Linked DNA regions of Prosthecobacter sp.. The main gene of each other region encodes a partner of the protein of the gene in region 2 in a complex. Links are inferred from orthologs where the notes say so. Each region holds a gene or a part of one and is shown on either strand. Other genes may lie near its edges. The genes, in order: smc and U1A53_RS18120.

Region 1 (4,818 bases), on a different replicon or contig from region 2:
ACCGTCGAGCACCGCACGCTCGATCAAACTCACACCCAGATTCGCCAGCAGTGGCGGCACCGCTTTTACCTGTGCCCAGTTCGTCTGCTCCGCATACAGGTTCTGCCACCACGCGAAGAATTCCGTCGGTTTTTCCGCTGCCAGTCGTGCAATGCGTGACGCATTCTGAATCACCGCGATCATCTCGGCCAGATCGACCTCAAACAGCGTGTCTGGATCCTTCGTGAACCACTTCGGCGGCAGTCCTTCACTCGCGAGTCCGGCCACCGCTTTGCCATCGACCACCAGATTCACCGTCACAAACAGATGCGGCAGCGCGCTCATGCTGGCGATGCCGTACTTGAACGGGAACCGCGTGTGCATCGGCAGCACATGAAACTGGAAGGACTCGATGGTGAAGGTCATGCAGGAAAGGAGCGTCAACGGTCAAGGCGTCAAGCAGTCAAGGATCACAACCCTTGACCAACTTGACTTTTGACCTCTTGACGAGGCTCCGCCTCCTCAAACCAACACCGCAGGCGACTCTTCTTCCTGCTCCTCAATCTCGGTGAGACGTTCCTGCTGTTCGTCCATGCTTTCGAGGCGTGGCCTGTCGGCTGGAGCATCGAGCTGGAGTTCCTCCACGGATTTGGTGGTGTTGCGGGTGTCCTCGGTCGTCATGCGCACGCCGACGGGCTTGCTGATGCCGAATTCCTGCATGGTGACGCCGTAGATCACGTCCGCGCGGCTCATGGTGCGCTTGTTGTGGGTGACGATGATGAACTGGGAATTGTCGATGAACTTGTCGAGCATCTTGAGGAAGCGGCCGATGTTCGTTTCATCGAGCGGGGCGTCCAGCTCGTCCAGCACGCAGAACGGGCTGGGTTTGACTTGGTAAATCGAAAACAGCAGCGCCACGGCGGTCATGCTGCGTTCGCCACCGGAGAGAAGGCTGATGGTTTGCAGCTTCTTGCCCGGCGGCTTGGCGATGATTTCGATGCCGGACTCCAACGGGTCGCTTTCGTCGATGAGCATGAGGTCGGCCTTGGCCTGAGCGCCAAACAGCTCGCGGAAGTTGTCATGGAAGAAGCCGCGCACCTGCGTGAACGTCTCGACGAACATGGTCTTCGTGGTCTCGTTGATCTTCGCGATGACCTGGAGCAGCTCGTCCTTCGATTTGACGAGGTCGTTGTGCTGGGTGTCGAGGAAGTTGTGACGTTCTTCGAGTTCCTCGAATTCCTGAATGGCATCCAGATTGACCGGGCCGATGCCTTCCAGCTTCTGGCGCAGTTCATAGACGACCTCCATGACGAACGCCCAGTCTGGTTGTGCTTCTTCGCCGGGGATGACGATGTTTTCGAGTTCTTCGTCCTCATCGCGGTTGGAGACGGCGGGGATTTCTTTAGCCTCCGGCTCCTCGGACACTTCTGACTGGTCAGACGCTTCAGACACCGTTGTTTCAGTGCTTTCAGATGACTCAGAAGTCTCGGCTGCGTTCGCGGCTGCCTTCTTGCCACGACTGCGATTTTTCTTCTGCTCCTCGATAGTGACCATGAGGACGTGGTAATCGGGCTCGAAGGCGTCGATGTGGAAGCTGTAGCGCTCTTGAACCTGATTGATGAGGTTTTCGAGGCGGAGATCGACGCGGGTGAGGGCGACTTCGGCGCGGTTGCGAGATTCGTTGAGGCCGTTGTAGCTCTGACGAAGCTGTGTGAGCTGGGTTTCGAGCTGGCTGACCTGCTCGAACAATCCAGCGCGTTCTTCCGTGCGCGCATGGAGATGTTCTTCGATGGCGGCAATGGCACCGCGCTGGGATTCGATCTGTTCTTGGAAGCGGGCGTTTTCAGCATCGCTCTGCTGAATACGGACGCGCCAAGTGTTGATCTCTTCGGAGAAACGATTCATGCCGGCCTGAAGTTCCTGCAAACGCACGCCGAGCGGGGCTTTCTGACGTTCGATGGAATGCAGCGCGCTTTGTTCGAGGGCGAGCGCGGTGCGGAGTTCATTGAGGCGCTCGCTGGATTCGAGTTCGCGACGGAGAAAGGACTCCATTTCGAGTTCGAGCTCGCCTTCGCGGACGCGGGAAGACTCAAGCTGCTCCTGCGCGATGGCGGCGGCCTCACGAAGTTGATTGATCTGGCTTTCAGAGCCGCCGATGCGCTCCTGGATCTGGTTCTGGTCCCACTCGACGCTCTCCAGCTTCGCCGTGGCTTGTTGCAGCGCGCGCTGGACGACGCTGATCTTGCCTTGGAACTGCGAGAAGCCTTCACGCGCGCGCTGGCTTTGCTCGCGGAGGGAAACTTCCTCGCGCTGCATGTCTTCGAGCTGGGCGCTGACGGCTTTCACCGCGTCCTCCTTCTCCATGAACTGGAGTTCGAGTGCCTCGACCTCGGTGCGGAGCTGGCGCACTTCGGCTTCGCGACGCAGGGTCGAGGAGCCTTCTTCCTTGCTGGCACCGCCGTTGATGATGCCGTCCGTGGAGATGAATTCACCGCGCATGGTGGCGATGGCGAGGTGCGGCATCTCACGCTTCAAGCGCAGCGCCGTGTGCAGGTCATCGACGATGATCACGTTGTGCAGCAGGTGATCAATGAGGCTCTGCACGCCAGTTTTGACGCGGACTTTGTCCGTGGCCCAGGCGATGGCGCCGGCGGGCATGAGTTCACGATCCGCAGCATTGCGCAGATTGCAGAAATCATGCGGCACCAGCGAGGCACGGCCCATTTTGTGATCGGTGAGGCGGTCGATGATCTGCGCGGCGAGTTCGCTCTCGGTGAGCAGAACGGCCTGAAGATGATCTTTGAGCGCGGCTTCGATGGCGGGGATGAAATCGGGATCGACCTCAATGCTGGAGGCGAGCAGGCCGCGAACGCCGGTGGAATAGACTTCCGGATTGTCGAGGCCGCTGAGGACGCTCTGCGTGCCGGAGGAGAGACCCTCGCCTTTTTGCAGCAGTTGTTCGAGGATTTCGAGGCGTGACTTGCGCTGCGTGAGATTGCGCTGGAGGTCGTTGAGTTCGTTGTTCATCGCGTCGCGCTGGCGGCGGCGTTCGATGATCTCACGGGCGCAGTCCTTGGCCTTCTCGTCGAGCTGGTTGCGCGTTTCCTCGAGTTCCTGGATGTTGCGTTGCAACTCGTCGTATTCGATCTGGCTGCTCTCACGGGCCTGCGCGGCGGTTTGACGATCATGCGCGAGCGATTCGTGACGCTGACGGTCGGCGGAGATTTGATTGCTCAAGGACTGCGCACGGGCCTCACTAGCGGCCATCTGGCCTTCAAACTGGCGGATCGACTCGCGGATGGCGCGGCGGTCACTTTCCAGGCGGTTGCGCTCCGGCAGGATGCTCTGATGCACGCTCGCGTGCTCGTTCATCGCGAGCTGACGCGTCTGAATGTTGTCGGTGATCGCGAGAAGTTGCTCATCGGCATTGGCGAGATCGCGGCGGGCCTGATCGAGCAGTTCTTCGTTCGCGGCGATCTGCTCCTCGTTTTGACGGATGCGTCCCTCGAGTTCCTCGCTGCGCTCTTTGTTGAAACCAATGCGCCCTTCAGCACTCTGCATCTGTGAGCGGAGTTCCTGGGCCTGTTGACGTGCCTGACTGATCTGCGATTCGAGCGCGTGGTAGGCCTCGCGCGTTTGTGCAGCTTCCGTTTCGGCGGCCTGTAGTTTGCGCTGTAATTCTTCGATCTGATTCGCCAGTATGCGCACCTGTGTTTCGGCCTCGGATTTCTCACCGCTGAACTCGGTGTATTGTTTGTGTGCGAGGTGGGTGTCGAGCAGGCGTGTGTCTTCGAGCAAGGCCTGATAGCGACGTGCTTTGGCGGCCTGACGCTGCAAGGTGCCCATCTGACGCTTCACTTCGGCGATGATGTCGGCGACGCGAAGCAGATTGGCTTCCGTGTATTCGAGTTTGCGCAGCGCTTCCCGCTTCTGCGATTTGAACTTGGTGATGCCAGCGGCTTCTTCAAAGACGGTGCGGCGATCTTCAGGCTTCGAGCTGAGAAGCATGTCGATCTGACCCTGCGCCATGATCGAGTAAGCCGCACGACCGATGCCGGTGCCAGCGATGAGATCGTGGATGTCCTTGAGCCGACAAACGGTGTTGTTGAGGCGGTATTCGCTGCGACCATCGCGGAACACGCGGCGTGTGAGGGCGACCTCATTGAAATCGACCTTCAGCGACTCTTCGCAGTCCGCCATCGTGAGCGTGACTTCGGCGAGGCCCACGGGTTTGCGTTTGTCGGTGCCATTGAAGATGACGTCGGCCATTTCATCACCACGCAGTGCTTTCGCGGACGTTTCACCGAGCACCCAGCGGATGGCATCAACCACGTTCGATTTGCCGCAGCCGTTGGGGCCGACAATGCCGGTGACGCCTTTGTGGAATTCAAAGTGGGTCTTGTCGGCGAAGGACTTGAAGCCGTGAAGGGTGAGGCTCTTGAGATACATGGCTGGAGAGGGAAAAGGCTGCGAAAAAGAAGTGCTAAGGTGGATTGAACCATTCCACAGCCACTACCCGCAAGGCTGAAGGCATTTTTTTACCCTATCTTGGGGTTAATTAATGCTTCCGAAACAATATGTGGGCTTTTTCCGAGCTGTTTCGCTGTGAATAAACGCAGCAGGTGTGAACAAGTTTCAATACACCGCTTTGCGATGAAACAGAAAGCTTTCAAGCAGCAGCACGACGATCACCAGCCAGATCAAACGCTGCGGCCAGGTACTGAAGGCTGAAGCAGTGATGATGGGAGCGGCGGGCTGGATGGAAGTTGCGACATCGGAGGGCGGGGCAGGGAGATTCGTTTCAGCGTCGGAGATCAAGGCACAGGTGCCGCTGCGGTC
Region 2 (3,075 bases):
TGGATTGCCAGCCCGGAGGCCGTTGATGCGCAAGTGGAGCAGCCTGCCGCCGCCACAGGAAACAAGCCGGCGATCCGCGTGCTGCTGGAGACGATGCACCATGAGGCCACCCTGAAGGACCTGCGCTTCAATTTCAGCCAGCTCATTCTGAAGACCGTGCTGGGCGAGGAGGGGGCGCTGGTGGAGGACTCCGCGACGGTGTTTGGCAGCCCCGAGAACCTGAGCAAGGAGGGACTGAAGCCCTATGATCTGATCATTCTGAATGGCAGGCTGAGCGGCAACATGACCCCGCAGGCCTTCTCACCCGAGATGCTCAAGCTGCTGGAGGACCATGTGTTTCGCGGTGGTTTCTTGTTGGTGATCGCCGGCAGTGCCGAACTTGGAAAAGGAGAAGCCCTGCCCTTTTACAATCCGCTGCTGACGCAGTTCGGCATGACCTTCAATGACCGGCCGGCGACGGTGCCAGGGACACAAATCCGCCCGTCCCAGTTGGAGCAGGATCGCGAGCATCCGCTGCTGCATGAGCTGGAAATGCTTTACCCATGTCATGGGACGACCTTGAAGCTGACGAATCGCAAAGCGCTCGCGCTGGCCTTCCTCGGCGACGAGCCCTGTCTGGCCGTGGTGCCGCATGGGTTTGGCTGGGTGATCGCGCTGGGTGGCGGCAGCGGCTGGATGAATCAGGGCATGGACCCCCAGAGACGGCCCAAAGCAAACTTCGCCGAGGCGAACCAGCAATTCGTTCGCAATCTGGTGCTGCTGGTGGGCGCGGTGCGGAAAGGTGTCAGGCGCTAAGGCCGGAAACACCCGCCGGGCAGAATACTCGTCCTCCCGGGTTGCCTTGGCCGGTTCTCCGGTCTATCTCGGCGCGTGGAAGATACCGACTACAAAGTCAGACTTGAGATTTTCGAAGGCCCTCTGGACCTCCTTTTGTACCTGATCAAAAAGGAGGAGATCGACATTTATAACGTGTCGCTGGAGCGCATCACGCGGCAGTACCTCGATTACATCGACACGTTCAAAGCGCTGAACATCGAGCTGGCGAGCGAGTTCATCGTGATGGCGGCCAATTTGATGTACATCAAGAGCCGCGAACTGCTGCCGCAGGACGTGCAGCCGCCGGAAGAAGACGCCGAGGAGGATGATCCGCGCTGGGAGCTGATCCGGCAGCTCATGGAGTACAAGAAATTCAAGGAGGCCGCCCAGTTCCTCGGCGTGCAGGAGGTGAAGGGCGATGAATTGTTCGTCACGACGCCAGAACTGCCCGATCTCGACGCCCCGGTGGAGACGCTGGGCCAGGTGGGCATCTTTGACCTGATCCGCGCCTTCCAGCGCATCCTGAAGCGCTTCGAGAACGCGAGCGACTTCCGCGAGATCGTCAATGACCGCTACACGGTGGCCGACAAGATCGAGTACCTGCTCAACATCATGCCGGTGGGCGGCAAGATGAAGTTTGAGGAGCTGTTCACCGATGCCGCCAGCCGTGGAGAGGTGATCGTGACTTTCCTGGCGATGCTGGAGCTGATCAAACTCAACCACCTGCAAGTGGAGCAGGAGCAGTTGCTGGGCGAGATCGTCGTGGTGCGGCCTGCGGTGTAGGATTCAGGGTTGGAATCAGTCTTGGACTCAATTATCGACCGGACGCCTCGGCATGTTGTCGAAAACAGTGCTGACATCATCCTGAATGATCCAGCGGATGCTGTCATCCACGTTGGAAACCGTGAAGTTCCAGCTCTCTCTCCTGTCCACCAACTTCCCGTCCTCAGCGGGAGGATTGAAAGTCCAGCTCTCCACAGCCTGGATTGCGGCCTTCACCGCATGCATTCTCCAGTCACTAGCTTCGTACTGACCTCCTTTCAATTCCCTGGTCCAGTGCTTCTCCACGGACGCTTTGCCTTCCGGGGATATGGTAAAATCCAGACGAAACTTAGCCTGTTTGCCTTGCCATTGAAAATCTTGGGGAAGTTGAGGACTGACGAACATTTTCACCTCGCCTCCAGACCAGACAGGCGTGACCTCCGGGGTTTTCCCGCCATCAACGAGCAGAAATGGCCAAAATCGTTTCATGCTGCCGCTCTCAAAAGCCCCGCCACGGTCGCCCATCACGAACCCGTCTCCGTCTTTATGCGCATACAGCCTCATTTTCCCGAGTTCGTTCGAAAACCTCATATCCGGCCACTTGGCAACATACCCCTTTAGAGCAATCGAAACACTTCCATCCTTGGCCACCTGATAAGTTCCCCGGTAGCCTGCAATGCCGACTCCATACTCTCCCAGCACGACCTTTCCATCCGGCTCGAAGCTGATGACTGAGTCCGAATCCATACCATACATTTTGCCGTCGCGTGAGACAAACACCACTGTCTTTCCAGCATCATGTCTTTGGGAAATGAAATTCACAACCTCGCTCCTTTGCAGAAATTTGGGAGGCGCAGAACGCTGCTGGGCAGCGCATGGCAGGGCAATGGCGAAGATCAAAAGGAGGTGTTTGTACATGGCATACTTTTGCTGGATGAGCTGCAGCATGCCTAGCATGCTTGCATCCTGAGCTTATTTCACCCCATACGGGTGTGGCGTGTAAAGTTAAACCTACTTCCCCTTCGCCACCGCAGGAGCAGGCGGAGCCACGCGGCTGAGCTTTGTGGCCGTGCCGAGCAGCCAGAACAGGCCGCCGATGCTGCCGATCAGGGCAAGCGCGGCCACCACGGTCCAAAGGCCGGGGAGAAGCGGTTTGCGGAAGCGGCGGCGTCTTGCCATCAGGAAATGTGACACGGCTTGCCGCACTGTGCCAGCGCGGCTATGATCGAAGATGCTTCCCTGGCTCAACAACGACCACTTTCCCCTCTATCTGGCCCCCATGGCCGGGGTGACGGACGTGATCTTCCGCCGTTTGTGCAAAGAACAGGGCGCGGATGTGATGGTGACCGAGTTCGTCAGCGCCGAGGGCATCCTGCAACGCGATGACCGCACGCGGCACTACACGGACTTCGATGACGAGCAGCGCCCGCTCGGTGTGCAGCTATTCGGCTCCGACGGCGTGCGCATGGGTGAAGCCGCGCGGAAAATCATCGACTG

Evidence for each region.
Region 1: the proteins of U1A53_RS18120 (region 2) and smc are in contact, whole or in part, in a crystal structure (PDB 3ZGX), measured with the Bacillus subtilis proteins. The link is inferred for Prosthecobacter sp. from one-to-one orthologs.

Annotation. Positions count from the first base shown.
Region 1 is NZ_JAXMIH010000023.1:672,669-677,486, forward strand. Bases 302-4,808 are described here. They hold smc (chromosome segregation protein SMC), read right to left. Parts: upstream 4,429-4,808; coding sequence 502-4,428; downstream 302-501. Other genes in these bases: U1A53_RS23345 (hypothetical protein), read right to left, coding at 302-405; U1A53_RS23355 (BatA and WFA domain-containing protein), read right to left, coding at 4,615-4,808. In the rest of the region: more of U1A53_RS23345, read right to left, coding at 1-301; more of U1A53_RS23355, read right to left, coding at 4,809-4,818. UniProt on the Bacillus subtilis protein: Required for chromosome condensation and partitioning.
Region 2 is NZ_JAXMIH010000015.1:166,524-169,598, reverse strand. The notes cover bases 1-2,764. They hold U1A53_RS18120 (segregation/condensation protein A), read left to right. Parts: upstream 1-930; coding sequence 931-1,599; downstream 1,600-2,764. Other genes in these bases: U1A53_RS18110 (hypothetical protein), read right to left, coding at 2,590-2,757; U1A53_RS18115 (hypothetical protein), read right to left, coding at 1,627-2,526; U1A53_RS18125 (hypothetical protein), read left to right, coding at 1-795. Also shown: tRNA dihydrouridine synthase DusB, read left to right, coding at 2,810-3,075. UniProt on the Bacillus subtilis protein: Participates in chromosomal partition during cell division. May act via the formation of a condensin-like complex containing Smc and ScpB that pull DNA away from mid-cell into both cell halves.